Regions from separate parts of the Brevibacillus nigriterrae genome, predicted to be linked through region 2. Evidence: riboswitches for the same ligand, from Rfam matches in the RefSeq annotation. Region 2 holds a riboswitch; each other region holds the start of a gene.
What was found. A riboswitch is a leader RNA that binds a small molecule or an ion and turns the genes downstream of it on or off. The one in region 2 is predicted to bind lysine.
Positions count from the first base shown of each region.

Region 1: it holds a riboswitch for lysine, as region 2 does, so the genes downstream of both, ACPW7N_RS00565 (amino acid permease) here and ACPW7N_RS13040 (aspartate kinase) in region 2, are expected to answer to the same signal.
Region 3: it holds a riboswitch for lysine, as region 2 does, so the genes downstream of both, dapD (2,3,4,5-tetrahydropyridine-2,6-dicarboxylate N-acetyltransferase) here and ACPW7N_RS13040 (aspartate kinase) in region 2, are expected to answer to the same signal.

Region 1 covers NZ_JBNCMT010000001.1:97,853-108,263, reverse strand. Annotated here, with positions in the region: gene ACPW7N_RS00600 (GNAT family N-acetyltransferase) at 1-405, shown strand, start outside; gene ACPW7N_RS00595 (winged helix-turn-helix domain-containing protein) at 448-3,072, shown strand; gene ACPW7N_RS00590 (DUF805 domain-containing protein) at 3,192-3,542, shown strand; gene ACPW7N_RS00585 (VOC family protein) at 3,615-4,019, opposite strand; gene ACPW7N_RS00580 (VOC family protein) at 4,186-4,533, opposite strand; gene ACPW7N_RS00575 (hypothetical protein) at 4,723-4,992, shown strand; gene ACPW7N_RS00570 (PepSY domain-containing protein) at 5,003-5,512, opposite strand; gene ACPW7N_RS00565 (amino acid permease) at 5,660-7,084, opposite strand; lysine riboswitch at 7,196-7,382, opposite strand; gene ACPW7N_RS00560 (hypothetical protein) at 7,552-7,746, shown strand; gene ACPW7N_RS00555 (alpha/beta hydrolase) at 7,767-8,489, opposite strand; gene pdhA (pyruvate dehydrogenase (acetyl-transferring) E1 component subunit alpha) at 8,713-9,795, shown strand; gene ACPW7N_RS00545 (alpha-ketoacid dehydrogenase subunit beta) at 9,799-10,411, shown strand, end outside.
Region 2 covers NZ_JBNCMT010000015.1:106,917-117,327, reverse strand. Annotated here, with positions in the region: gene ACPW7N_RS13055 (tellurite resistance TerB family protein) at 154-609, shown strand; gene ACPW7N_RS13050 (DUF2507 domain-containing protein) at 748-1,242, shown strand; gene metX (homoserine O-acetyltransferase MetX) at 1,223-2,311, opposite strand; SAM riboswitch class I at 2,496-2,607, opposite strand; gene ACPW7N_RS13040 (aspartate kinase) at 2,674-3,915, opposite strand; lysine riboswitch at 4,138-4,326, opposite strand; gene uvrC (excinuclease ABC subunit UvrC) at 4,396-6,216, opposite strand; gene ACPW7N_RS13030 (hypothetical protein) at 6,355-6,807, shown strand; gene trxA (thioredoxin) at 6,859-7,176, opposite strand; gene ACPW7N_RS13020 (YfmQ family protein) at 7,311-7,730, opposite strand; gene ACPW7N_RS13015 (PepSY-associated TM helix domain-containing protein) at 7,869-9,020, opposite strand; gene ACPW7N_RS13010 (electron transfer flavoprotein subunit alpha/FixB family protein) at 9,159-10,118, opposite strand; gene ACPW7N_RS13005 (electron transfer flavoprotein subunit beta/FixA family protein) at 10,138-10,411, opposite strand, start outside.
Region 3 covers NZ_JBNCMT010000009.1:24,708-35,118, reverse strand. Annotated here, with positions in the region: gene ACPW7N_RS08715 (N-acetyldiaminopimelate deacetylase) at 1-1,095, opposite strand, end outside; gene ACPW7N_RS08710 (aspartate aminotransferase family protein) at 1,095-2,276, opposite strand; gene dapD (2,3,4,5-tetrahydropyridine-2,6-dicarboxylate N-acetyltransferase) at 2,344-3,054, opposite strand; lysine riboswitch at 3,184-3,369, opposite strand; gene ACPW7N_RS08700 (DUF2804 domain-containing protein) at 3,443-4,450, opposite strand; gene ACPW7N_RS08695 (diguanylate cyclase domain-containing protein) at 4,516-6,555, opposite strand; gene map (type I methionyl aminopeptidase) at 6,690-7,436, opposite strand; gene ligD (non-homologous end-joining DNA ligase) at 7,457-8,392, opposite strand; gene ACPW7N_RS08680 (N-acetylmuramoyl-L-alanine amidase family protein) at 8,542-9,285, shown strand; gene ACPW7N_RS08675 (ATP-dependent DNA ligase) at 9,282-10,232, shown strand; gene ACPW7N_RS08670 (hypothetical protein) at 10,239-10,411, shown strand, end outside.

The sequences.
Region 1 (10,411 bases), on a different contig from region 2:
TTCGACGAAGCAGTGGCCATTGAGTGCAGTATCAAGGAGCTGGGCGGAAAAATCCGTGAACAGGCGCTTCGTGAGGAATTCAACCACTCTGGCTACACTCACTTCCTTTTGCGTTACGAGGGTGTTGCCTGTTCTACCGCTTGTATCTTTCAACATGGCTCCCAAGCACGCATGGAGAGTGTAGCGACACTGGAAAGCTATCGAGGAAAGGGTCTGATCGGAGAACTGATTGCTCATGTACAAGAAGAGGCAATTAAGAAAGGGTATGAGAATTTATGGGTTTTTCCGATCAATGAAAGAGTGGAGAAAGTTTATCAGAAATACGGTTTTGAAACAGTTGATAGTGTTCGAGTTGCTCATGCTTTCTTGGGTGGAAAAAGTATTGCTGAAGTCAGAGAGGGATAGTTATAGTAAGTAGTAATTGACTGATAAAAACGGAGGCTTTCTATGGTTCAGGTCGATACAATTTTGAAGACCAAATTGTTTATCCCCCGGTTGCCACATATGATGATTTCCAGAGATCGTTTATTACAGAAAATGAATCAATTTTGTACAACTCGGTTACTCATCGTTTCGGCACCCTCTGGCTTTGGGAAAACAACTTTGTTAAGTGACTGGATTCAACAATTGGGGCATCCGGCAGCATGGGTATCCTTGGACAAGGAAGAGGACGATCTTGCAAGGTTTTGGGCTTATGTTATTTCCGCCTTCCAAAAAAACCACCAAAGCTTGGGTAACCAGGTTCTTGCCTTATTGCAATCAACCATTCAGCCATCTTCTCAGGATATTGTCACTCTACTTATAAACGAGCTACTTGCGATTGAAACAGATGTTGTTCTTGTTCTTGATGATTTTCATGTGATAAAAAATGAGTCCATTCATGAGTCGTTATCCTATCTTGTGGAACGGATACCCGAACATGTTCATATTTGCATCAGTAGTAGAGAAAAAGTGCCGCTTGCAATAGGAAACCTGCGAATGAAGGGATTCATTTGTGAAATTGAATCTGCTGAAATGAAATTTACCAAGGATGAGATTGCTGCCTACTGGGAAAAACAGCAAGGAGAAGCCTTGTCTGAGAACGATTTGACTGTTTTGGAAGATCGTACGGAGGGGTGGATAGCGGCTCTGCAACTTGCAGTGATGCTTTGTAAAAATGAATCCTCACTTTCGCCTGTTTTATCGAAATTTTCCGGAAAAAATCGATATGTAACGGAATACTTGCTAGAAGAGGTATTTAGTCATTTGCCGCGTAATGTTCAGGTGTTTCTCATGATGACTTCGCTGTTGGAGCGGTTTAACAGAGAGTTGTGCAGTCAGTTCTGTGAAGTAGTAACACTGGAAGAAACATTTCAAGTTAATCAACAGGCAAGCCTGCTGCTTGTCCCTCTGGATGAGGAAGGGTATTGGTATAGGTACCATCGACTATTCGCAGATTTTTTGCGTGCTCAATTACAAAGACAATTACCTGAACAGATTGCGGTCGTTCATCGGAAAGCAAGCGAGTGGTTTGTATCCCATCAGCTCATTGGGGAAGCCATTGATCATTCACTGGCTGCAGGCGATCAGGAGAGAGTGGGACATTTAATTGGGGTGTACGGCAAGGAATTCTTGAAAAGCGGGGAAACGACGAGACTGGCTGGTTGGCTGAGGCAGCTTCCAACATCCGTAACAGATGATCCGGTTCTATTAATTATTTCCTGCTGGGTGAATATGCTAATAGGGAATTCGGATGCTGCTCTACTTGCAATGAACCGGCTACAGGCTGTCATACAAGAAAAATCAAACCATTTATCAGATGAATTACGAGATCGTTTTAGTGAAGAAGCAGCCGTTATCAAGATGTTTAGTCCCGTGTTTCAAGGGAATTACCTGCTTGCTTATCAAATGTTGGCTGAGTTACACGATAGAGACGACTGGAAAGAAGTTCATCGTAATTATAAGGGCCGACTTGTACTTGATTTTGGTATTGAATTGAACCGAGGGTATGCTTCTGTTACCGTATTCGGCAAAGTCAAACAAGCAGAAAGCTATCACAGTCTCTTTGCTGCCTTTGTTGAAAAGAATCCCTTTATGAAGGAGTTCCACTTTATCGCAAACCACTACTCGGTTCTTGGTGGGATCCGATACGAACAGAATGAATTGGAGCAAGCGATGCATTTTGTCGACAGGGCAATCGATGTGTGTTTGCAAAAGGTAAATTGGGGGGCGTATATACCTGCTGTATTAACGAAAGCACGCATATTATGGACGAAGGGACAGTATGAAGAATCAATGGACGTCGTGAATGAGGCGATTTCCATGACGAAACGTTCAGACAATAATCAGCAACACTGGTTACATATCCTCGAAGCGTTCTCGGTAAGGTACTATCTGCTTCACAGCAACATGGAGGCAGTAAACGAATGGGTGAAAACCAATCATCTCTCCATAGAAAGACAAATTAGCAAATATCAAGAGTACGAAAATATAACATACATTCGTGTTTTAATCGCCCAGCTAAAGTATACGGAAGCGCTCCAATTTTCTCAGTCTCTGGAAAAAGCGGTTCAACGAGAAAATCGACTGGGAAGCCTGCTTGAAACCTACCTTTTGCAAGCTGTAATGCTATATCGTCTCGGAGAAGCGGAAAAGGCAATCAAGACACTGCATAAGGCACTTGTGATCGCAGATGAGGATGGATACTTCAGGACACTTCTGGACGATGGAGATATGCTTTCAGATGTTTTCGAGCATTATCTCGGAGTGAGAAAGAACCGTTACCTAGGTGACCTGAATACGGGTGTGCTCCTGCTTTTTGTTGAGAAAATATATAGCTGTATTCTTGAAGAAGATACCACCAGCAGAAACAAAATGACAGATCCAGCAAAAAAACTTGCTCTTCTTACAAATAGGGAAAGGGAAGTGGTAAGTTTGTTGGCTGTGGGGTATACAAACAAACAAATCGCCGAAGAATTATGTATTTCGAGTGGAACAGTTAAAATCCATCTGAACCGAGTTTTTGAAAAAATGGATGCTACAAACCGGATCCAAGCGATTCAAAAAGCCAAACTGCTCGGTATTATTCACTAACTGCGAGGAAAAAATAACAAAACTTGTCGAATTAAGGGATTTATGGTTATAATCTGAATATGGTTTTTTTGTTTTATTTTCCGTTTATATCCATTTTATTATTTAAAGGAGTGTAGGTTATGGAATGGTATCTGAAAGTTTTACAGAATTATGTCGGTTTTTCTGGACGTGCAAGAAGAAAAGAGTATTGGATGTTTGCTCTCTTTAGCTTCCTTGTTTCCATTGTTCTAACGATTTTGGAGAATCTCGTCGGTCTTACTTCCGTTCTGAGTGGTATTTATTCATTGGCTGTATTATTGCCATCGTTGGCTGTAGGCGTACGGAGATTGCATGATATTGGCAGAAGCGGTTGGTGGCTCCTCATTGGGCTAATCCCATTAATTGGTGCCATTGTTTTAATCGTATTCTTTTGCCAAGACAGTCAAGAGGATAATCAATACGGCGCAAACCCGAAATATTCTTCTTACTAAGCAAAAAAACCGTAAGCCTCTCCTGATAAACAGGGGAGGCATTTTTATGCACTCCCCCACTGAGTCACCCGATTATTCTGGTATATTCATATAAACGAATTCCCATAGATGACCATCGATGTCTTGAAAACTCCATGTGTACATAAAACCATGATCAATTGGGTCGTTGTAAGCCGTTCCACCAGCAGCAAGTGCCCTGTTAACTATCTCATCTACTTGCTCACGGCTTTCCGCTGAGAGTGCCATGATGACTTCCGTACTTTTGGATGAATCAGCAATTTCCTTTTTGATAAACGTCTGGAAAAACTCTTCCACCAACAACATGACAAAAGTGTGATCATTGATAATCATGCAAGTTGCTTTTTCGTCGGTAAATTGGGGGTTGAATTCGAATCCTAATTTTGTAAAGAACTCAATAGTCTTGTGCAAATCTTTGACAGGCAAGTTGACAAACGTTTTGTCAGCGGTAAGTGCCAATCGTATCACCCCTAGAATGGTAGTATGTGTGCAGTAAAACTGCCTCATTCTATTTCTTGTCCAAGGAATTGATTTCCTTCTTTTCCCAACAGTTTCGCAAGTAAGACAAGTTTCATTGATACAATAAAAAAAGAAGAAAGCAAACTGTTTGCTTTCTTCTTACTCATTAACTGCGTGAGATTGGTTGAAGGTATTCAAAAACGTTGCCATCAGGGTGACGGGCTATCATCATATTGCCAGATGGTACAGTGGCAGGACCTACTAGTACTTCTCCGCCAGATTGAGTAACAAAGTTTTTTGCTTCTTCAAGGGAGTCTACTACAATTGAAGCAGTGACACGAATGCTGTTTGTGTCTGCCCCAGCAATCATCACGATCTGATCGAAGCGGGCTATTTCCATTGTTTTTACTTGCATGATTCCTTTTGGTTCAGCTTTCAGCAGCTCTTTGTAAAAATCAAGATTCGAATTCACATCGGATACGTAGACCCGTGGAACAACGGCTAACACTTTCATGAAATCACCTTTTTACATGTAGTAGTGTTGTGGTGCATTCACTTAGGTGTAACTTTCATCACAACAGTTTCATGATAGTCTAATTTGCTTGGCAAAACCATAGCAAACCTGTGACAAGTAGGCGAAAATGCTGTAATTATGCTACATTTATAAGAAAGAAAAACTATCTATAAAGTGGGAGACGGATAAATGGGACGTTTTGAAACATTGATCGCCTATATGGATCGATTGATTGACTTGAAAAAACTGAATGTAGATGTCGATCGTGATATAAAAGATTGTAATGAAGCAATCAAACAGGAGATTGGGATCATGATGGGAAGAAAAGAGGGCCATTCTTCATCGACAGGCTCCCCTTTTGGCAATAAACAAGATGAAACTGGCTTTAATCCATTTATTAAACGGAAACAACAGGATGCCTTTGCAGGGAAGAAGTTTAATCCGTTTTTTGAAGAATAGGGCTAGTTCCTTATGAATCGGAAGCTACATTCAGTTTCCGTTTTTTTCTTTTGGGCAAGAAGTACACCCAACCGGTTACTGTTAAAATTACAACCAGGATTGAAATAACTTCTAATAAAGTTACATAGTTGATATCTTCCCATTCACCAACGTGCAGTCCGTAAAATAAGTCTAGAATCGGGTCTTGTTTTAGTGCTGTTATCTGTCCGTTTTTATCAACCGTAATACGCAAGATGGGGTCCCGTTTGACATAAACTTTAAAGTTTTCTCCTGACTTTGTAATGGAGCGAATTTCTTCCCATTTATATTCTCCTGTTTTGATAAGTGCATCACCAACATAAGAGATCGTGTAGTCTGAGGAGGTAGCTGGAAGAGCGATGGATGTGGTTTTCAAATCATTGGCTTTTTCTTGATACCAAGGTACGTTGAAAAGCAAAAATCCTGTAATCACCCACATCATTAAAAACAGGCTGACAATCAAGCCGATATAGCGGTGTAAATTTCTGTTTAGTTTATTCATTACTGCACCTCTTTGCTGTTCTATCATTATCTTGAAAACAGATTCTACTATAACGTGATAGGCTCACAAATGATATAGCCCGTGAGAGCCATATAAAAAATGCCACCGAAAGATAACCTTCGATGGCATTTGTTTATATGGCTTCCATTATTCAATGACAACATTAGCTGGTTGTTCGATCTTCTTTGTCGACCCGCTCATCAGTGGATACAGAATAAATCCGAGTAAGAACAGTCCGATTCCCAAACCAAATGTTTTGAGGTCTGCCGTTCCGCTCTTGATTACCCATGCAGAGTAGGCAACAGCAAGGAAAGCGATGATACCATCCTTTACACGGGAGCCTGGCTCTTGATTGTAGGTTTGTCCCGTAATGACCAGCTTCAATTGATAGATAGCTGATACGAGGTAAGGAATGAGATAGGCAAGTGTCGCTACCACTGTCACGAATGCGAATGCTTCGGCAATTGTACCAGAAATCGTAGAGAAGACAAATAGCTGAGAAAATACATTGGTTACAATAAGGGAAGCGGAAGGGCTTCCGTGCTTATTTGATTTCATAAACAAACGTGGAAAAATCCCGGATTGTGCCGCTTGATACGGAATCTCTGCACTTAAAAGAATCCAGCCTACAGAGGTTCCCAATAGAGATGCCACTGCAAGTAACGCCATCAACGTACCGCCAGAGCTTCCGATTACAGCAGTTAATGCATCAACGAGCGGTTTGTCAGAGGCTTTCAGTGCTTCTTGTGGCAAAACGCCCATAGTAAGCAACGTAATTCCAATATAGATGGCCAAAGCGATCCCAAGGCCTGTGACGGTTGCCCGTTTTACATCACGTTGTGAACGAGCACGCCCGGAGAAAATAACCGCCGATTCGATCCCGACGAACGCCCAGAGAGTAGCGAGCGCAGCCAAGTTGATTTGACTGCCCAGTCCATGGACAACTCCATCTTCATCGGTTACAGGCAGATAGAATTCGCTCAGGTTGGCTGCATTAAACGCGTAAAGCGATGCAACGATGAATAATCCAAAGCCGAGTACCTTTGTCGCAGTAGCGAAGAAGTTTAATTTACCTGCACCATTTAAACCACGGAGTAAAATCGCATTAATTCCCCAAAGCAGGGCACTGCATACAAGGAACGAAGTTAGTTTTCCCATTTCAACAGCAAAAGAGCCAATGGTGAAAAGCACACGCTCATCTTTCATAATAGGAAAGAACGTAGAGAGATACCCTGCGAAAGTCGTGATAATCGCTACGTTACCGGAAGCGTTGGCAATCCAACACCCCCAAGCCATACTGAAACCTGCCATATTGCCTGCTCGGCGTGATGTGAACAAGGCACGTGCATAGCTTTGTGGTCCGGCTGTCAGCTCAGGGCGACGTACAGACAAGTTACCAAATACAAGTGCAATCATGAGAACACCTAAGCCGGTTAGCAACCAGGCAAGCGTAACACCCAGTGGACTTGCAGTATTGGCAAGTGAGCTTGGCAGCATGAAAATACCTGAGCCCACCATATTTCCAACAACGAATGCAGTCAGGAGCCAGAAACCCCATTTTTTTGTAGCCATAATACTTCCTCCTGATAAAGTGATAAAGAGAAAAAGGAAATAAAAAAGTGCCGGGAATCGAGAATCGAGTCCACAGCACTTTTGCTATGCAAACCCGCATCCGTTCTCAACGTAAAAGATAGTACTCCACAAGGACGTATTCCTTGTGACAGTCCCACGTCTGTTCGACGTGGTCCCAGCAGGCTGTGTGAAATGGGCAACAGCAAGCTTCGGCGACTTTCCCTTTCAACAGATCTTCATCGGCTCCATCCAAGCCTCCGATCAGCTACTAATAATTGTCGCAACCTCTACCTCATCGTGAGAACACAGATGAGGATTTTTTTATATATAAACTTTTTATACCGTTGCTCAGTATAGCAAGTCCATGAAACAATCGTCAAATGGAATTTTTGTTACACAGAGTAATTCTTTGAATGGATTGGGATACTATGCTTACCAATCATTATGCAAAGAGAGGTATTTACTCCATGATTTCAGCGAAACAAAGGGAATTGTTAAACAAACAAATGAAGCTGGAAGAAAGCAAGATTGTCAACATTGTGTTAAAGGATGACACACAAGTTGCAGGCGAAATTGATCAAACGACCAGTCAGGGTATCCATTTGACTGATGGCAGGAAGTATAGCTATGAAGATATACAAGAAATTAATGGTTTATTATAAAACTTCTTTACCTTCTCTTGTCAGGCAAAAAAATAGCGAATGGCATCAGGTAACTGATTTTGCCACAATCCCCATACGTGTCGTCCCGGTTGTTCGGAATAGTGCAAGTGCGCCTGTTTTTCTTCTAGAAGAAGCTTGGCCCGACGATTCCAATCGACGAAATCGAAGGTACCGATATTGGTTTCGACTTCGGTTTCTTCCGTCCCAACAACCATCCATAACTTGAGCCAGGAAAGGTTATCTGTCTCTTGGATGCGATCCAGTGTCGGTTGAAAGAAAGCGCCAGAAAGGGAAATCATTCGCTGGAATACCTCGGGATGATCCAAAGCAAGATGTAAGGATACAGTCCCGCCAAGAGAATCTCCTGCGATGACTCGGGATGAGATATCTTTGCGTACTGGGTAGCGGTCCTCTATGTAGGGTAGCAATTCTTCGACAAAAAAGCGCTTGTACATATCATTGCGTGAACCGGTAGGGGAGTATTCGCTGGTTCTTTTACTTCGCTCAACGGAGACTCCCACGATGATCATGGGTTCGATGTCATCCTCGAGAATCAGTTGATTGGCAATCGTGGCAATTCGGCCCATCGTGAAAAATTCGTTGCCATCCTGACAATAAATCACTGGATAAGAGAGAAGCTCATTATACCCGGGAGGCAAATATACCTTGCAGGAGCGGGTAATTCCCAATCGTTCACTATTGACTTCTTCTTTGACAATGGTGCGGTTTACATAGCTTGTCATTCATTATTCCTCCTATGTTTAACACTATAAACAATATAAAAAATAAAAAAAGAGTAAAAAAGTTATTGAAATTTATTGATACAGATTTTATCATGAATAGTAACAGGAACGAAATAAGCTTGAATAAAGCTGATTTAATACAGATACACAGATGGTTTGTGCAACTATAACAGTTCGTTTCTAGGTACACAATTCTTGTTAATCCTACGAAGAGGTGATTTCATTGAGTATTTCTACTGCTGAGAAGCTTCGTGATTCTGCTCCACTCCAAATACTTGCACCAGACGGCACTGTAGTCAATCCAGGAATGATGCCGAAAATTACTGATGAAGAACTGAAAGAATTGATGCGTAAAATGGTTTTCACCCGTGTGTGGGACCAACGTGCGATTAGCTTGAACCGTCAAGGACGTCTCGGTTTCTACGCTCCCGTAGCAGGTCAGGAAGCAGCGATGATCGGTTCCCAGTCTGCTCTTGCCAAAGAAGACTTTATTCTTCCTAGCTATCGTGACATTCCACAAATCGTTTGGCATGGATTGCCACTTTATCAAGCTTTTCTCTACTCCCGTGGACATATTCATGGCGGACAAATTCCGGATGATGTGAACGTATTAATGCCGCAAATCATCATCGCAGCGCAATGTACACAAGCGACAGGTGTTGCGATGGGTTACAAGCTTCGTGGCGAAAAGAAAGTAGCAATCAACTACTTCGGTGATGGTGCTACATCTCAAGGTGATTTCTACGAAGGCATGAACTACGCTGGGGTATACAAACTCCCTGTAATCTTCTTCTCTCAAAATAACGGATATGCGATCTCTGTTCCTTTTGAAAAGCAAACTGCTGCACAAAACATCGCCATTAAAGCAGTAGCTGCTGGTATCGAAGGTGTACGTGTAGACGGTATGGATGTTCTCGCTGTTTACAAAGCAGTCCAAGATGCAAAAGAACGGGGTACTTCTGGCGAAGGTGCTACATTGATCGAAGCACTTACTTACCGTTATGGTCCACATACCATGGCAGGTGACGACCCAACTCGTTATCGTACAACTGAAGAACAAGGCGAATGGGAGCAAAAAGATCCACTCATTCGCTTCCGTAAATACGTGACAGGCAAAGGCCTCTGGTCTGAAAAAGACGAAGAAGCTGTTATCGAAGAAGCAAAACAAGCGGTTGCTGATGCGATCAAAAAAGCGGATGAATATCCGAAGATGAAAGTGACCGATTTAATTGAAGTGATGTATGAAACACTGCCTCCAGAGCTTCAGAAGCAGATGGCAGAATATCAGGCGAAGGAGACGAAGTAAACTATGGCACAAATGACGATGGTTCAAGCCATTACAGACGCGATGCGCGTCGAATTGGCTCGTGATGAGAATGTTCTGGTCTTCGGGGAAGACGTTGGAAATAATGGCGGTGTATTCCGTGCAACAGACGGATTGCAAAAAGAGTTCGGCGAAAACCGTGTATTTGACACACCACTTGCAGAATCAGGAATTGGTGGTTTGGCAGTAGGTTTGGGCATCAATGGTTTTCGACCAGTAGCTGAAATTCAATTCTTTGGTTTCGTATTTGAGACAATCGATGCGATTGCTTCACAGGCTGCACGTATGCGTTTCCGTTCTGGTGGTAAATACACTAGTCCAATCACATTCCGTTCACCATTTGGTGGTGGGGTAAAAACTCCTGAGTTACACGCAGATTCACTCGAAGGATTGTTCTTGCAAACGCCTGGTGTCAAAGTCGTTATCCCTTCCAACCCGTATGATGCGAAAGGATTGTTGATCTCGGCGATTCGTGACAATGATCCGGTTATCTTCCTGGAACATATGAAATTGTACCGTTCCTTCCGTGGCGAAGTGCCAGAAGGCGACTACACTGTTCCAATCGGAAAAGCAAACGTAGTCAAAGAAGGCAGTGACG
Region 2 (10,411 bases):
AAAATGATTTTTTTAATTCTAAAGTACCATAAAAGTTTACAAAGTCAACCAATTCTGGAGATAAACTATGTCAAATTTAGGTGATATGATAGAATAAATGGTAGAATTCGACAACTAGAGTGTGAAAATTAAAAAATATGGAGGAGAAAAAAGATGAGTTATGCTATGAATGTCAAAAATTTTTTCAACAAAACGGGGTCAACATTGCTAGATGCGGTAAAAAAGTTTAAAAACAAAAACTTTATGGAAGCTATTGTAGCAGGATGCGCTTTAGTAGCTGCTGCTGACGGGCAAATCAGTTCAGAAGAAAAACAAAAAATGTCTGGGTACATAGGCAGAAGTGAAGAATTAAAAGTTTTTGATATGAATGAGGTTATTACTTCATTTAATAAGTTTGTTGGCAACTTTGAGTTTGACCACGGTGTAGGAAAAGCTGAAGCTCTTAAGGTAATTGGCAAGTTCAAGGATAATTCCGAGGTAGCCCGTGTAATCGTAAGTGTTTGTTGCGCGATCGGGGCAGCAGACGGAGATTTTGATAGTAAGGAAAAAGAGGTAGTCCGAGATATCTGCCGCACATTAAATTTAAACCCAGCTGATTTTCAACTATAAAAATGAATCCCCCACTTCATATGAGTGGGGGATTTCTTCCATAATTATTAGGAAAATCTACTATTTAGTTGTCATGATCCTCTCATCTCTCTCATAGATTGAAATATCTGCAATCTGACTAGAGAAGGAGAGAATTCCGTGAGACAAATCGTCGATCCGCTTGCCACTCTGTTCTCATCGCAAACCATGGCCCACCTGGAGCAAATGAACATGCCTTATCTGGGGTTTCACATGCTCCGTAATTGTCTAACACAGAAGCTGCTTGGCGACAGTGAAGGTCCGATTCTCTACTGGTTGGGAAAAGATATCGGGTCCCAGATTTCACTCCAATCTGCCCACGATCTGATCCTGCCCTTTATCCGGCTTGGGCTTGGCAAATTGGATTTGCTGGAAGAGCGAGAGCAATTGTATCGTTATTCCCTGACGCACTCTGTCTTCACACATATGGAACAGGAGCGGTTAGAACGCTCTTTACTGCTTGAATGTGGCATCATCGCAGGAGCAATCTCTCACTGGCTCCAAAAGGAAGCCAATGCCCAACTGGAGCTACTGACGTCTGACAAATCCAAACATTTTGATGTTCATATTATCATATCTGTTGGTGACGTATTGTTCACGAACCAGCGATTGTAACATTCCTTTTCGCAAAAAACGGGGCAACAATCCGTCCCATGCGAGTAAACTCAACCAAAAAACCGTCATGGCCAAACTTGGAATCGATAGTATGGAACTCCACCGGAATTTGGTGCTTGCCGATACAGCCTGCCATCTCTTCCTGATGTTCAATCGGATAGAGCAAATCATTTGTAATTCCGATCATCAGTACACGGGCGGCAATTCTGGACAAGGCCTGCTCAATCCCGCCTCGGCCTCTCCCGATATCATGCGAGTCCATCGCCCGCAAAAGACAGAGATAGCTGTTGGCGTCGAACCGGTCAACAAGTTTTTCTCCCTGATACCGGAGATAGCTTTCTATCTGATAGGTGATATCCGCTGAAGATGCCCCTGTTTCCTGTTGATAACTTCGCCCAAAGCGCTCTTCAAACAACTCGGCCGTGCGATAGGTAATCATTCCGAGCATGCGGGCAACCGCCAGTCCTCTGGTAGGCCCTGCACCAGGGTAATAATCTCCCCGATTCCATTCCGGGTCGTTTTTGATCGCTTGGCGTCCGACATCATTGTAAGCAATACTGATCGCAGACAAACGGGAACAGGTGGCAATCGGCACGACCAACTCCATCATCTCTGGATATTCGACGGCCCATTCGTATACCTGCATACCTCCCATCGATCCGCCTATTACCGCATACAATTTGGCTATTCCCAGTGCATCAATCAGGCGGCGCTGAGCGTGTACCATATCCCGGATCGTCACAACCGGGAAGCGTGAACCATATGGTTGATTCGTATCAGGATCGAGACTTGCCGGTCCTGTAGAGCCATAACAACCTCCCAGAACATTGCTGCACACGACGAAATATTCATTTGTATCGATTGGCATACCGGGCCCGATCAGCCCTTCCCACCAACCAGGACGCTTCTCATCACCTACAGCATACACATCGCCCGTCAGTGCATGGCAAACAAGGATGGCATTCTCCCGTTCAGGATCATAGACACCATATGTTTTGTAACCGATATCTACCTGTTTGAGCACTTCTCCCGATTCCAACTGCAAGTCACCAATTCCTATTTTTTGCAAAGTTATCCCCCCTGACCCGGATGGTACGATTCACACCAAAACGGTATTGACCGTTTTGGTGCCCGCAAGCGGTCGTATCCACTTTTATGATAAACGTCGAGACGTTTTTCACATCCGAAAAAATAAAAAACCCCTCTTCTGCGAAGAGAAGAGGGGGTGTATGTTCCGGTTGGCCAGATACCCGCTCTTATCTTCCAAACGCCATGAATCATGCGCCTGCTGGATTTAGCACCTCTCCGCCGAAGCGGGGTTGCCGGGTTTCATCGGGCCAGTCCCTCCACCACTCTTGATAAGAGTTTTTCAATTGTTTTCATCATACGATTGGGAGGGCTTACCTGTCAATGTAGAAAATAGAGCGGATGTTATACGCCGTGTACTACTGCCTGCTCTGCCACATCCAACCCGAAAGCCGTATGCAGGGTTGTAACAGCAAGGTTGGTATAGGCTGCTGGAATTACACACGAAATTTTGATATCGGAAGTAGAAACCATTTTAATGGAAATTTGTTGTTCGGCCAGTTGACGGAACATCTCGGCAGCAACCCCTGGATTGGTCACCATGCCCGCTCCAACGATCGAAACCTTTGTCAGTTCTTCCTCGTGATCTACACTCTCAAAACCCAGTTCGGTGCGGTTTTGTTCCAACACTTGCAATGTTTTCGCCAGGTCCCCGGAGGCAACTGTAAAGGAAATGTTCGTTACCTTTGCTTCATAGGAGCTTTGGATAATAATATCGACGTTTACCTGTGCAGACGCAAGCGTATTGAACAGCCGGGAAAGTGTGCCTACTTGTGCTGGCATTCCTACCACGGTAATTTTTGCTACATCCTCATCATGTGCTACCCCGCTGATTACTCTTCCTGTTTCCATTGAAGACCCCTCCTCCACATACGTTCCATCTTCTTTTGTAAAGCTTGAGCGAACCACTAGACACACGCTGTACTTCTTGGCAGTCTCCACTGAACGAGGGTGCAGTACCCCTGCCCCAAGATTCGCAAGCTCGAGCATTTCGTCGTAAGAAATCCGGTCCAGTTTTTGCGCAGAAGGCACAACCCGTGGATCAGCGGTAAATACACCTGATACATCCGTAAAGATTTCACATTTATCTGCCTCAAGACTTGCGGCAAGCGCCACTGCGGTCGTATCGGAACCTCCACGACCAAGTGTTGTAATTTCACCATCTGGAGTGAACCCCTGGAATCCGGCAACGATGATGATTTTGCCTTCAGCCAATTCTTTTTTGAGACGTGTATGCTCGATATCCTGAATTCTTGCTCTCGAATGGTAGCTTTCCGTGGTGATTCCTGCTTGCCAGCCCGTGAGCGATACAGCCTCATAGCCCTTAGTTTGTAGTGTCATGGCAAGTAGCGCAATCGATACCTGTTCACCTGTTGAGAGCAGCATATCCATTTCACGCTCAGAAGGCTGCGCAGTAATTTGTTTGGCCATATCAACCAGTACATCCGTTGATTTGCCCATGGCGGAAACGACAACTACCACATCGTTTCCTTGTTCTTTGGTCTCTATGATTCGGTCAGCGACACGCTGCATTCTCTCGATTGTACCTACTGAAGTACCGCCGTATTTCTGAACGATTAATCCCACCTGGTTCCTCTCCCTTATCGTTATCGTTAACCACCCAACTCTGGGGGTCCCCGTACGTTTTAGTAACTCCTAGTAAAGTGTGCAAATCATCATGTATTTATAGCAAAAAAGGCAACGACGAGGATTGACCTGTCGCTGCCCTGATCTTGGACATACCAGTTCCTCCTTCCCTTGGACACGTCGGAGAAAGACTACGTCGAATAAACGCAGTTCTTTCATCCTCGGTGAGATAGCTCTCCATCGCAATATTGGATGTATATGGCGATGACAGTCCTGTGCTTGTTCAACACAGACCCAGCACAGCAGACTTCGGGTAGTCTGTTGCACTTCGGCGAATTCCCCTTTCCCTTGCCCTTCACAGATGCCCGCATCTCGGGGGGTACTCTTGGTTTTCGCGCCTCTACCTCACTCCAATAAAGGGAAGTGAGGTTTCATATTCAATTAGAACGGATTATAGCATGTGATGGCTTGGAAGTTCAATTACTTTTCGCTTTCCAACTTGCGAAGGGTTGAAATGATTTCACGAGCCAGCTTATCGCCGATGCCGAGCTGACGGAAATCTTCCACGCTCGCTTCCCGCATTTTGGCAAACGACCCAAAGTGTTTGAACAGCATTTTGCGCCGCTTTTCACCGATGCCGGGAATATCGTCCAACTGGGAACTAAGCATTGTCTTCCCTCTAGACTGGCGGTGAAACGTAATGGCAAAGCGGTGCACCTCGTCCTGAATCCGTTGCAGGAGATAGAACTCATAGCTGTCTCGCTTCAGCTCGACTGGCTCGGGAGGATCACCAAACAGCAGTTGTGCCGTTTTATGCTTGTCGTCCTTGGCTAATCCACACACGGGAATAAATAACCCCAGCTCATTTTCCAAAATATCCATGGCAGCAGAGATTTGCCCCTTTCCTCCGTCGATGACAACCAGATCGGGGAGCGGTTGATTTTCTTTTAGCAATCTCGTATACCGCCTGCGGATCACTTCACGCATGGAGCCGTAATCATCAGGGCCATCCACGCTTTTGATCTTGAACTTGCGGTACTCCTTCTTATCAGGTTTCCCATCAGTGAATACTACCATGGCGGATACTGGCTCTGTCCCTTGAATGTTGGAGTTATCGAAAGCTTCAATTCGATGCGGCACACCGATTCCCAATGCATGCCCCAGATTGTGAACAGCCTGAATGGTCCGAGCTTCATCTTTGGACATCAGGGCGAATTTCTCTTGCAAGGCGATACGGGCGTTTTCGATTGCCATCAAGACGAGTTCATGTTTTTTGCCTCGTTTCGGAGTTGCCACCTTCACATGCAGCCATTCCGAGAGAAGCTCCGGCTCACTTTGTTCCGGAAGCAATATTTCTTTCGGCAGTGCCTGCTGTTTTTCGTAATAAAACTGGGCAGCGAACGACATGAAGTCCTCGGTCTCATCTCCGTAATACGGAAACATCGACGTCTCTCGTTGGATCATTTTGCCTTTGCGCATATAGAAAACCTGTATACACATCCAGCCCTTTTCCACCGCAAACCCGATAATGTCCCGATCAACGGTATCCGTGAAGGTTACCTTCTGCTTCTCCATAACGGCTTCGATGTTGCGAATCTGGTCACGTAGCTCCTTGGCCCGTTCAAACTCCATCTCTTCTGCGGCCTGCATCATTTTCTCTGTCAGTTGCGTCTTCATCGCTTCGTGCCCGCCGTCAAGAAACTTGCAGATCCCATCAACGATACGCTCGTTTTCTTGGCTTTCCACTTCATAGACGCAAGGTGCCAGACATTGATTAAGATGGTAGTACAGGCAAACCTGCTTCGGCATGGTCTGGCATTTGCGCAGCGGATAGAGACGATCCAGGAGCTTCTTCACCTCTTGGGCTGCCCCCGCATTGGCATACGGCCCAAAATACTTCGCCTTGTCCTTGAGAACCTTGCGAGTAATTTCCAGCCGAGGGTGGGTCTCATTGGTGATTTTGATATATGGGTACGTTTTGTCATCCTTTAGCAGGATATTGTATCTGGGATTGTATTGCTTGATCAGATTGCATTCCAGAATCAAGGCTTCAATCGCAGATGATACAACGATATATTCAAAGTCGGTTATCTCGCTAACCAACAATTGTGTCTTACCGTCATGACTTCCAGTGAAATAGGATCTCACCCGGTTTTTGAGTACTTTGGCTTTACCGACGTAGATGATTTCACCCGTCGCATTTTTCATGAGATAACAGCCAGGTTTGTCCGGGAGAACAGCCAGTTTATCTTTAATTGTCTTCACCCGTTGTCCTCCTCTCAACGATTTACAACCATACATATAGTAGCACAAATGTTCTTCTTCTAGAATACCCACGCAGAAAGAGGGACGAACTGAATCCAGATTTAAGAATATTCAATATATGGTAAAATATACAAAAAACGATACAAGGGAGGGCTTTTTATCAAACGGGCACTCATGCTTTTCTTGTTGCCACTTTTGATGATAATGGTTTATCCAACAACTGCATCAGCATGTATCTGCAAGACTCCAGAAAATCCCCTCAAAGAGTCAACTGCTGCGTTTTCTGGAACAGTTCTCGCTGTGAAAGATTGGAAACAACTGAGGAATCGCTATGAGGTTACGATTGAAGTGAATCAAGTATGGAAAGGCACTCTCGACAACGAAGTAACGGTGTGGACTGATGATTATTCTATGTATTGTGGTCAACGGTTTACGATTGGCTCAAGCTATATCATCTATGGAAGATATACAGGTCAAGAAGGAGCATACCAAACCAATAACTGCACAACTTTGGAAATGCCACAGGCACTCCTGCACTTAATTATCCTGAATAGTAAAACATGGGGAGCCCTTTTGCTCATGGCAATATCGGTCGCTTATTACGTAAAAATGACCTGGAAAAAATAATAAGCAGCATAGCCCGAAAGCTAGCTGCTTGTATGTAGAAATTTGATTATCTTACAGGTGTTTGTTCAACGTAGACATCAACGCTTCTTTTGGTTGGAAGCCCACGATTTTATCAACCGGCTGACCTTCTTTGAACACCAAAAGCGTAGGGATAGACATAACGCCAAAGCGTCCAGCAGAATCAGGATTATCGTCAACGTTTACTTTTACAATTTTCAACTGAGAACCGATTTCTCCATCGATTTGCTCAAGGACAGGAGCGATCATTTTGCAAGGACCACACCAAGGTGCCCAGAAATCAACGAGAACTGTACCACCTTGCTCTACTTCTTGAGCAAAGGATTGATCGGATACATTTACAATTGCCATGATAAAAAGCCTCCCTCATATTCACTTAAACTTATTTCAGGTTAAAGTATACCATCCTGCTTCTGAATTGACCATGACATCAGACACTTTCACAACATATCCCTATTTTGCCCCAATGGCCTGCAGGCAATCCATTACCTTGCTAATAGACCAGCAAGTTCGCTGCTTCTAGCCCAATAAACATTTACCTTACGACTCTTGCGGTTGATTCGTTCTACATAAAGATCGATGCCGTCTTTTGGGAAAATGGCAATGTCCTCTGTAGAGGTTTCAATAAGAATATGCTTGCCTCTGGTAATATCGGCAGCAGAGGCTTTTTGGATAAAAATATCCTCATTAAAACTGGAGAGAATCTCGCTTTGCTGGATATCTGCGTACTTTGTTTGATTCCCTTCCAGCGATAGTGCCACAGATTGCACTTCCTCGATTTTCAATTCTTTATGCTTGGCCACTTTCTTCGCCATCCAGATCAGCGCAAAGCTTGGAAGAGAGAAAGCTACTACCAGGATCATCCCAATACTATGCGAAAGCCAGTTTACCATTGTATCTGACATGAGAAATCACACCTTTGTCTACTATAGATATATTATTTAATCACCGTAATAATAGGATAAAACTATAAAATGATTTTTTCAAATGAAAATTATATGAAAAGAGCGCATCCCGAAAGATACGCTCCTCAAATTATGCTATTATGCTACATTGGGTTGGACGAGCTTTTCTGCTTTCATCCGTTTTGCCAGTCGTTGTCTTGCCCGTTTGGTATACCACATATAGGTTCCTGTCACCATGAGCAAGGTAGGTATCAGTCCACCGATGAAGTAAATGATTTTTGTGAAAATACCACCGAACAATCCGGTATGTAACGGAAACAACCATGTCTGATAGGTTAATCCAGCATCGGTTACTGCATCTTGTTTTGCAATGATCTTTCCACTGTACTGATCAAGCCAAAGCTGTACATTGCCCGCTCCCGCAGGATCATACCCATGAGTCATGCGAATATCAACTGCTCCCTCTGGCTTCCCTTCTTCCGGTTTTGCTGGCATTCTGATTTGCATGAACTTGCCATCTGGCACACTTTGCTGCGCATTTGCGATAAGCTGATCAATTGCCAGTTTGCCACTATCTAACGGCTTCGAGATGAGAAGATCTTTCGCTGGAGAAGTATTTGGCTTCGCACCGAACAAGGCAAAAATCGGTTCATCAAACACAAACAACGCACCTGTTAATGATACAACGAGTAAAAAAGGAACAGAGATAATTCCAAAAACTTTATGATAGTCATAATGAAGTGCATAGCGATTTTTACTATTACGAATAATAAAGCCCTTCGTCCACTTCGCCAAACCTGGCCACCAGAGATAGATCCCTGAAACGGTAATAAACGTAATCACAAAACCAATGATACCAACAATTTCTGCACCGCTGAAATCTTTCAACAGTAAGTATCTGTGCAACTGTAATACCCAACTAAAAAATGATTCGCTTCCTCTTTCTCCTAACACCTTCCCAGTCCCAGGATCTACATAAACATACTTGGTTTCTTTCCCATCCTTTGCTCGGAAGTAGTACACTCCGTAAGCATCTCGAAAATCGGGACCATAGATTCGATCAATCGTTCTTTTCTCATGTCCAGCCTTGACAGCCTCCAATGCTTGCTCAATGGAAACTACCTTGCCTGGCGTAACCTGGAATAGTTCGGGGTGAGTTGCCCTAGTAATTTCCCCTTCAAAAACTAGAATACTGCCTGTCAAACCAATAAGAACGATAAATACACCTGCCACCAAACTCAGCCAGAGATGGAGCTTTTGAATCCCCTTTCGAAACATGAATTTGTTCATCCCACTTTCTCTTTTTATATTGATAATGATTTTCATTATTATTTATAAATGAAAATGATAATCACTGTCAATACGTTGACAAAACAAAAAACCGGGAATAAAATATTTATCCCCGGCATACTTATTCAGATTATATATTTATGCTAATACTTTTTTGAACTCTTCTGTTAAAAGTGGCACTACTTCAAACAGGTCGCCCACAATTCCATAGTCAGCTACCTGGAAGATAGGAGCTTCTGGGTCTTTGTTGATGGCAACAATTACTTTGGAGTTGGACATACCCGCCAAGTGCTGGATTGCTCCAGAGATTCCGCAAGCGATGTACAAATCTGGTGTTACTACTTTTCCTGTTTGACCGATTTGCAGGGCATAGTCGCAGAAATCAGCATCGCAAGCACCACGAGATGCACCTACTGCTGCACCCAATACGTCAGCCAATTCTTCTAGTGGCTTGAAGCCATCTTTGCTTTTTACTCCACGTCCGCCTGAAACAATAACCTTTGCCTCAGAAAGATCCACTTTACCTGAAGTTTTGCGAACGATTTCTTTGATGATCGTACGAAGGTCTTTGATATCAGCGTTGAATGCAACGGCTTCTGCTGTTTTGGAAGTATCCGCTTCATTCACTGGAATGTTGTTTGGACGAATCGTTACGAAGATTTTGCCATCTGTGAAGTTGCGTTTTTGGAACGCTTTACCCGCATAGATCGGACGAGTAAATGTTCCGCCCGCTTCTACACTTGTCACATCGGATACAAGTCCTAGACCAAGACGAGCTGCTACACGAGGTGCGAGGTCACGTCCGATTGCTGTATGTCCCAAGATGATGCCATCTGGATTTACTTCATTAACTACTTGAGCAAGAGCTTGTGTGAAGCCGTCTGGCGTATATTGAGCCAAGGCATCGTTTGCTACCACATATACTTTGGATGCTCCATGAGAAGCGAGTGCGGAAACATAAGCATCTCCACCAGGTCCAAACACAGTAGCTACTACTTCTCCACCATCGGCAATAGTTTTGGCAGCTGCAAGAGCCTCAAAAGATACGTTACGAAGTTGACCGTCACGTGCTTCTGCAAGTACGAGTACTTTTTTCATGTGGAATCCCCTCTCTCCCCTAGATCACTTTTGCTTCATTACGAAGAAGTTGAACTAATTCTGACACTTGGCTGGATGTGTCACCGGACAGTACGCGACCAGCTTGTTTTTTCGGCGGCAAGTATTGGTCTACGATTGCTGTTTTTGCTTTCACATCATCAAGAGATAAACCAAGATCATCAGCGGAGAAGCGATCCAACGGTTTCTTCTTCGCTTTCATAATACCTGGCAGAGAAGGATAACGTGGTTCATTCAAGCCTTGTTGAGCTGTAATGAGTACTGGAAGAGAAGTT
Region 3 (10,411 bases), on a different contig from region 2:
ATCAACGGCCAGTTCAATTGCATCTTCATTTGGTTCCAACTTGCTATGATGGAGTCCGTATGGTGTATCTACCCCAAACCAGAACAAAAATCCGGGGATCTGTTCGAGGAAGTAGCCGAAATCTTCGCCTGTCATTGCTTCTTTGCATTCAAACAGCTTGATAGTCTCTCTTGTATTGACCCAATCCATGAACTGCCGGGTCAACTCAGGGTTGTTGTAGACCTGACAGTAATTTGAACCGTAATCAATCGTCGCCTGACACTCGAAACCGGCTTCGATTCCCTTCACCAACGCCTCAATCCGTGCTTTGATCTTATGCATAGAAGGCATGGAGAGGGTACGAATCGTCCCTTCGATTCTCGCTTTTTCGGCAATAATGTTTTGCTTGGTACCCCCGTCAATTTTTCCGATTGTGATTACTCCTGAGTCAAGTGGGTCGATGTTTCGAGCAACTATCGTCTGCAGTTGTACGACCAGATGGCTGGCCGCTACCACCATGTCATTTGCTTTATGCGGATAGGCTGCATGACCACCCTTTCCCTGCAAATCAATGAACAGTTCGGAGGTATTGGCAAATAAAATGCCTTCTTTTGTGGCTACCGTTCCGACCGGGTATTCTGGCGCAATGTGCATGGCGAAAATCGCATCCGGTTTCCAAGCACGAAACTCATCTGATTCGAGCATTGGCAAAGCGCCACCCGGACCTTCTTCTGCCGGCTGAAAAATAAACAAAAGGTTATCATCGATCGGTTGTTCAAGCATCTTCGTCAGAATGCCAAGACCAATCGACATGTGAAAGTCATGTCCACAAGCGTGCATGTAGCCTTGATGTTTCGAACGGAAATTGTAGTTTGTCTCTTCTTCAATCGGCAAACCATCCATATCGGAACGCCAGGCAAGCGTGCGTGAAGGATTCTTCCCTTTCACCAGAACAAGGATCCCGGTTCGCCAGGTGGCAACCTCCATGCGGTCATGCGGCAAGCTTTTGATGTAGTTCAAGAGGTATTGTTGTGTCTTGAATTCCTGAAAACCCGGCTCAGGAATTTGATGGAGCTCACGTCGGATCGAAACGAAAGGATGTACTGTCGTACTCATCAGACTGCTCCTTTCTTAATGACAACCTGCTCGATTGCTTCCGTCAATTGCCCAACCAAAAGGTCAACCTGATCTTTGGTAAGTGTCAATGGTGGCAGCAAGCGGATAATGGTTCTCTGTGTTACATCCACCAAAATCCCCTTTCGCAGGAGGTGTTGTTGAATGGCGCTTACTTCTTCTGCAGCAAGATTGGTTGGCAGCCCCAACATCATCCCTCTTCCCCTCAGCGCTGAAAAAAGACTTGGGTATTGAGCGGACAGTTCGGTCAATTGATCCCACAAATACTTTGCGACCGCATTCGCCTCAAAAAGGAATAAATCCTGTTCAAGCACATCCAAAACCGCATTGCCCAAAGCCGCACTTAACGGAGACGGAGCAAATGTTGTCCCGTGATCTCCTGGCTGGAACAGATGCGTCAACTTGCTTCCAACGATAATTCCACCGAGCGGCAGCCCACCACCGACACCTTTTGCGAACAAAATGACATCTGGAGTAATTCCCGCATGCTGATAGCAAAACAGCTTTCCTGTGCGACCAATCCCTGTTTGAATCTCATCGATACAGAAAAGAATACCGTGCTCTTTTGCTACTGCTTCTACCTGCTGCAGGTACTCATCTGATAGTGGAATGACCCCACCAGATCCCAGCACAGGTTCCATGAGAATGGCTGCCGGCTTCTCGGTCTGACACAGCGTCCGCAACGCTTCGATACTCCCCGCTTCGATTTCATACACAGGGAAGGTTGGCTGTGGGAAATCCTGATACACATGTGCTTGCCTTGTCAGTCGAAGAGCCCCCAATGTTCTGCCGTGGAAGCTGTTTTTCAGAACGACAATGCCGCTTTTCTCATTTCCTTGGGCCAGCGTCCATTTATGAATCAGTTTTATCGCAGCTTCTGTCGCTTCTGCTCCTGAGTTTCCGAAGAATACTTTACCCGGGATAGTATGATCAATTAACCGCTTCGCCAGTTGAATGGCAGGAGGGTTCAAAAAATAGTTGGAGATATGCAAAAACTTCTCACCTTGTTCACGCAAGGCTTTCATCACTTCCGGGTGTGAATGTCCCAAAATGTTAACGGCCAGTCCTGTGAACAAATCGAGGTAGGATTTTCCCTCCGCATCATACAAGTAATTGCCTTCTCCTTTGGCAATGGCAATCGGTAATCGCTTATAGGTAGACATGATATATGTTTCATCTAATGAACGCCAATCTTCCAAGGGATTCACTCCTTTAACCGGGGACCCAATCTTACAGCTGACGAAGCTCTTGCTTGATTTCGGTTTTGGATTTGGTTTTGTCATCGATTTGCTTAATGATGCGAGCTGGTGTACCTGCAACGACAACATTTGGCGGTACATCATCAATAACAACCGCACCTGCTGCCACAACAGAACCTTGACCGACACGGCAGCCTTCGAGAATAACCGCATTTGCACCTACAACTACGTCGTCTTCGATAATTACCGGAGTTGCAGATGGTGGTTCGATTACACCTGCAACAACAGCGCCTGCTCCGATATGGCAGTTCTTGCCGATGGTTCCACGTCCGCCAACAACAACGTTCATGTCAATCATCGTGCCTTCACCAATGACAGCGCCGATGTTGATTACCGCACCCATCATAATAACTGCGTTATTCCCGATGGATACTTGGTCACGAATGATGGCACCTGGCTCAATGCGCGCCTGAATGTGCTTCGTATCGAGCATAGGAATTGCTGAGTTGCGGCGGTCGCTTTCTACGACAAAATCTTCGATGCGGTCTTTGTTTTGCTCTAGAACCGGCGAGATTTCACTCCACTCGCCGAACAGCACGCCTACATTGCCTGTAATAAATGTTTTGGTATTCTCACCAAACTGGATTCCTTCCAGTTGACCCTTGATATGTACTTTTACCGGGGTTTTCTTTACACTTTTTTGAATAAAGCTGATAATTTCATTCGCATCCATCATGTTCATTTCTCTCATCCTCCACAATATTTTGATTGATTCACCGAACAGAGCCTGATGCTCCACGATGGTTCGGGGCTTAAACCGAAAAAATGCAATGAGCAGCATATCTACTCATTGCATATGGTTCCCTTGCAATTCATAAATAGCGCTCCACAGAGAAAAACTCTTCTGTGACAAGGTGGCTGTTATTCACAGACACCCCAGTTTATGCCCTGGGGGATGGCACAAACTTCGGCGCATTGACCTTTCCCTCTTCCCATTGGAGCCCCTACTCCTTATCCAAGAAGATATACTCTTTCGTTGCGCACCTCTATTTATCACATTTGTGATTTCAATTGTTATTACTCTACCAAAATAATCTGAATCAGACAACCAAGAATTACGAAACCGTTTTTTACCACTTTGCCTGATGTTCTTCTACACAGCCGATCAACCGATCAAAAGAAATGCGCTCCCCATCCTGTGTACGGACTGTGCCGCTGAAGTGGCCGAATACCTGTTGCAGCGTAGAAGATAAAATTCCTGCTTGGTTTCGAACGATTCTTCGATCAAACGGGGTAAATGCAATTTGCACATCCGATGATAATTGGGACAGGATCTGCCAAGGTTGTAACAAGTTCGTTCGATCATATGTAAAAACTACATCTTCCTCCAACTTATAGACACGGTTATCAAGGAACAAAGCATTTTCGTTGACTCCCGTTCCATCTGTCCAGCCGGCTCCCAAATTAAAGCCGAATGCTTTTTGGTCAACCTCGCCCGAGCAGGTTGCCCAGTTCCAAAAACTGCGGTACGGCCATATTCCTCTCCCCACATCTAGAGCAGCAAAGCTTACCCCTTCCTTACAGTGGAATTCTCGATCCCCAATCCGTACAAGTCCTTGTACCGGAAGACAATTCTGCTTGGAAGTAAAGTGAAAGCGCTGCTGATCCCAGGGAATGACCACGTTGAGTGATTCATATGCATCCGGTTGTTGAATAACGAATTGAGCGCTTATCCACGGATCACGGCCGAAAGAGTTAACAACCAGATTTCTTGCTTTTCGGGAAACATCCTGTTTGCTCGAAAACGACAGACGAGGGTGTGAAAAGGTGAAGTCATCATCTGCACATGGAGGCAACTCACATCCGATCCCGAACGGAATAGACAACTGTTCTTCCCAGAACTGCTGTCGCTCGTAATCATACACGTACGTAAAGGCGATTCCGATGTAATCCAGATGAATCAGCGTGACATTAAATAAAAAGACATCTGATGTGATTAACCAATGATTCCACTTTTTCTTGCGTAGCCAACTGCCTTTCAAATTGCAAATATGCTTTGGTGTACGTGACCAGCCAATGCTATTTTTATTCAATTGACCTGACTTTTCACACAGGTATACAGATTCCGTCAATTCCATGAGCAACGTTCCCCCTTTTCACATGTTATGCTTGTAAAAAAAACTCAGCCTCGCGGGAGGCCGAGTTATGTATAGGCAATTAAGCAATTGCGACCGTTATCCTTGGCATTATATAAGGCTTTGTCAGCAAAATGAAGAATTTCATCTCTTGTTTGATCAATACGAGGCACAAGACTGACCAGCCCGACACTGACAGTAACTACTCTGCTAACAATTGAGCTAGCATGAGGGATCTGGAGATCTTCGACCGTTCTTCTAATTGTTTCTCCGATTTGGACAGCTTCCGTTTCGGATTCCTCTGGCAAAATGATAGCAAATTCTTCACCACCGTACCGAGCAAACAGATGCCGATCATTCGTAATCAATTGATTAATCGCCTGGGAAATTTCTTTGAGGCAAACATCTCCCCCTTGATGCCCGTACGTATCGTTGTACGCCTTAAAGCAATCAATATCAAACATGATTAATGTAAATGGTTTCGATTCAGCCATTGTCCGATGTAATTCTCGTTCGAATGTCTCATCAAAAATTCGACGATTGGCAATTTGCGTCAGGCCATCTATCGTTGAGAGACGCTTGAATCGCTCATGTGCTTCACTTAACTTGTCTTCAACTAGTTTGCGCTCGGTAATATCCCTTGAAACGACTACTGTCTGGATGTGTTCGCCCTGTTTATTCACTACAGGTTGGCAGCGAATATCTAGTGTAATCCAGTTCCCGTTTTTATGTTTCCAGCGAAGCTCAACCGTAATGGGCTGTTTGTCCTGTTTCAAACGATTCATTGCTTCCACTGTTTTTGACAAATCTTCCGGATGAATATACTGATAAGGTGTGTTTCCGATATAGAGATGCCTCTCCAGGACTAACTGATGCGAAGGAGAAGCGTACAATACAACATCGTTTGGGGCAAGTACAGTTACGAAATCAGTCATGTTCTCGGCAATTAATCGATACTGGGCTTCATTCTCTGCAAGTAGTTTGATATTGGAGTCAATCGTAGCAGACATTTCATTGAAAGCTTTGCATAATTCACGAAATTCCACAGCAGTAGTCGTGAATTCTGTATCCTCGATCCGATAGTGGTAAGTGCCGCGACGAATATTTTGGACACCATCCACCAGCATTTGCAACGGTTTGTTTAACTTGTCTGCAACAATAATGATGATAATATAGCCTGCGATATAAACTCCAACCATGATGGCCAGCATAAACAGGAGGGAACGATAGAAAGGAGCTTCAATTTCTTCCTTGTCCAGTTCATTGATAATCAGCCATTTGCCGTCAAAAATCCACTGATACACCCCATATGCTTCCTTGCCGCGATAATTGATATAGCTCTCATTTGCTTCCAGATGCAAGAATGCCTGGTTGGTAATATAATTTTCAATTTTTACATTCATTTTGGTGGTATCTTGCACGATGCCTTGCTGAATCAATTCATCAATAAACCGTGACTCCGTAATCATTAACTTGTCTAAACCGACAAGGTAGCTTTCACCGGTTTTTCCGACTGTTACGCTTTTCATTGCACGATCGATTGTTGTCAGGTTAAGTGCACCGAACACCAGCCCGAGAAATTTTTGATTTTGATCCATCACCGGGGAAGACACAATGACAACCGGTTGACCAGACACTTTTCGGTATAATACATCCGTAATGCTCGCCTTTCCTGCTTTGGCATCTTTAAAATATTGCCGATCACTAAGATTTGCACCTGTCTTGGTACCTTGTCTGTCGCCTGTGTCAAGCTCAGTAATCCCTTGTGCATTGACAAATACAATCGCTGAAAATTCTCGTTGTCTATCCATAAAGCCTTCATACATTTGCTTCATTTTATCTTTTTGGAGCAGTTTTGCGGCAGGAATATTAGCCAGAGTGTCAATGTCACTCGCTCGCTCTTTTAGCCAGTTTTCAATGAACAGTTGCTGTTGCATCGTTACTTGTCTCAATCGAAGAAACTCTTCTTCTTCATGCTGATTTTTTTCATACAAAAGAACCAGCACAAAGTTCAACAGACCGGTGAGCAGTATCAGAAAGCTTATCCAGAATCGAAGCCGCTGTTTGATAGTTTTAAATTGAAAAAGTCGAGAAAACAAAAGTTTCATCTCCTGAAATGGCCTCCACGTTACCTGGATAGTTCTGACTCATTGGGACAAGAAAGAATAAATTATCATTATTATAATATACCAGTAAGGAAATCACAGGAAGAATAATAATAAATATTAAAATTTTCTAACTGTTATAGGCATGTTAGGATTTGAGGCCCTTTAGAGGTGATAGCAATCGTATGTTCATACTGGGCAGCCAAACTCCCGTCTAGCGTGCGGGCCGTCCAGCCATCATCGTCAACGGTGGCATAGTAATCACCTATCGTCAGCATGGGTTCTATGGTAATGACCATGCCTTCCTTCAATCGTGTGCCTCTGTTCGGCTTTCCTGCATGAGGGACGACAGGGTCTTCGTGAATATCTGTACCAATTCCATGTCCGGTAAATTCCCGCACAACGCCATATCCAAGCGACTCAGCGAATGTTTGGATAGCATGAGAAATATCCCCAATCCGCTTGCCTACAGTCGCCTGCTCAATCCCCACAAACAGAGCCTGTTTGGTCACTTTCAATAAATCCTTTGCTTCTCTAGAAACTTTTCCTACTGTATAAGACCATGCTGAATCAGCTAACCACCCGTTCAAATTCACAACCATATCGATGGTTACAATGTCCCCTTCCTGCAACTGCTCTCTGGAAGGAAATCCATGACAGATCACGTCATTCACAGATGCGCAGGTTGCAAACGGGTACCCTTGGTATCCCTTTTGTTCAGGTGTCGCATAATGGCTGGCCAGGAACTCTTCTGCCAGTTGGTCGATTTCCCATGTGGTCACACCTGGTTTCATAACCTTTGCAATTTCTTGATGACATAGGGCTACGATCTTTCCAGCCTCTCTCATTTTGGCAATTTGCTCAGTCGTTTTGATTCGAATCATCGTGCCACCTCCGCACGATATTATATAGGGACCTGTGATTCGTGGTGAATAAATGAGAGGACATCATCTAGGTTGATTTTCTTACGGCTCTCCTCCATTTGTTGAAACGGGCAACCATTGCGTAAAACACGCTCATGCACATTTTGAATGGTAAATTGACTGGGATGGAGTGTCTGTGTCACTTCACTCCAATAAAGCGGGGTAGCAACAGAAGCGACGTCTGTTCCCCTGGCAGAATAGGGTGCAATGATTGTTTTCCCATCCGCATGTTGGACATAGTCTAAATAGAGTCGATTCCCTCTGTTTTTTTTGAGCCTTTCTGTCGTGAACAGGTTTGGCTCTCTTGCTGTCAGGTAGTCGGCAATGAACTTCGTAAACACGCGTGTCTGATCAAATGAGTACGTGTCTAATGGCAGAGGGATATATACCTGCAAACCTTTGTTTCCCGATGTCTTCACGAAAGAATGAATCCCAACCTTATCAAAAATTTCTTTCATCATCAGAGCCGCTCGGATTGCCAAATGAAATTCCTGTTGAGACGGTGGGTCAAGGTCAAAGACGATTTCTTCCGGCTTCCCTGTCGGCGAATTGATTTTGGTAAATGGGACATGCAACTCTATTGCAGCCTGATTTCCTAACCAGAGCAGTGTCGCCAAATCATTGCACAGGATGTAGTTGATATCCTCGATTTGATAGGTACGAACAAAATCCGGAGCATAGGCTGGACAATGCTTCTGATAAAATTTCTCTCCGGCAATTCCATCAGGATAACGAATGACGGTTACAACCCGATTTTCCAAATGAGGAAGCATATAGGGAGCCATTCGTATTAAATATTCGAGATAAGAAATTTTTGTAATCTCATTCTTCTTCCAAATGATTTTGTCTGGATTGGAAATAGTAATCGTTACGTCATTCACCTGAACTTGAAGCTTCTCACCGGTTGCCGTCCCCATTTTTGTACCCCCCGCCATCGATATGATTCATCAGGATATAGTGTGACTCCCCAATCATCAAATTACACTGCAATAATCGAATGAGCATTTTACTTTGGGACAGGATAAACATGACGATTCTCTACATAGGTAAGGAGTACATTAAGACTATGTCGAAAAAAATCAGTTTTCTTCTGGTTGCTGCAACGCTTGCCTTTGCTACTCCCTGTGTTGCAGTTAACAACAGCCCGGTTGATTCGATTCACGTAGTAATCGATGTGGGTCATGGAGGCGTAGATATCGGAACATCGTACAAAAACCTGTTTGAAAAGGATATTAATCTGCAAATCGCAAAACTGGTTTACGATGAGTTGGAAGCATCAGGCTATCATGTAGCTCTGAATCGTGATGGTGATTATGCACTGAGTGACGAAAACCACTGGCTTAACAGTTCCTCTCGTCATCAACGTGATCTCGCCCAGCGAACACAATTGGCGGCTGAGCTATCGCCTCAACTCTTAATCAGCCTGCACGTAAACTGGTCTTCTCATTCGAAGGCATATGGCCCTTTGGTTTTGTATCAAAAGACCAATCAAAGCTTCCTCATTGCCGATATGATTCAACACACTCTCAACCAGGTCTATCAGACGAAAAAAGAGCCTGTCGCTGGCAAGTCGTACTTTTTGCTGAAAAACTCATCCTGCCCCAGTGTCATCGTAGAAATGGGCTTCCTTAGCAACGCTTCGGACAGGCAGCGACTGATCAATCCCGTTGAGCAACAAAAAATTGCCAAAGCGATAAAAGACGGTGTCCACGAATATTTCATGCTGGCAGGGCAAATTCATGAAAATCAGCCAGTCGATACATGGATCGGCATTTTTAAACGATTGCTGAAAAAAATGATTCCACGATGAAGGCGGGGAATTTTGCCATTAAGCCCATTATCCCTTTTGAACCAGTTGCAACTGACGACATCCCGACAGGACCCTCATGGGTGAGCCAGGTAAAGTGGGACGGTGTCCGTGTGTTAACCTACCTCAACGACAATCACATTCAATTATTTAATCGAAAGCTGAATGAAAGAACAGGGCATTACCCTGAATTGCTTGACCCCAAGCTGTACTCTGCGCACTCCGCCATACTGGATGGAGAGATCATTTCGTTCCACAATGGCATGCCGTCCTTTTATGAAGTAATGAAGCGGGACGGTATTCGGAATCTGGATAAGGTACGAGCTGTTGCAGGTCAGGTGCCCATTACCTACATGCTCTTTGACATTCTTTACTTTAACGGAGATTGGGTTACCTCGATGGCACTTGCCAAGAGACAGGAGCTTTTATCCGAGATCGTGAATACCAATGAAACGGTTCTGCTCGTGGAGAATTCCTCAGACAATGCTGCTTTGTATGAGGCAGTTAAAGCAAACGATCTGGAAGGGGTTGTCTATAAGGACTTAACAAAGTCGTACGTGATTAACGGAAAAGATGACAGATGGCGAAAAAAGAAAAATCACAAGGATTTGATAGCGGTAATTGGAGGAGTAACCTATAGAGGCTCAATCGTCAATTCCTTGTTGCTTGGACTCTACGATCATGAAGGCAAGCTCTGGTACATCGGAAATGTAGGCGGAGGCAAGGTTACCCAAACGGAGTGGAGTGAATTAACCAAGGGTATCCAGAGAATCGTCCAGAATCAGAGCCCATTTGCTAATCAACCAGCAATCCGTAAAAATGTGACGTGGATAAGACCGTTGATTACCGTAAAAATCCAGTATATTGAATGGAAAGAAGGCCATTCTGTAAGGCAGCCCAGCATACAGGCTTTCGTAAACGTGCCGCCTGAGGAATGCAGATTAGGGTGATGCGAAATGAATATATGGATAATTGGTCTTATGTTAATCCCGCTTTTTGGTGATCCTGCAGCCAAACTCGAAAAGGATGGTTTGCTAATAAAGGTTGCATCAACAGTCGATTCCAGCTTTTACTCAACACTTTATATCAATAGCAAATTCGCCAAACAATTGATCAAAAGCAAATCCAA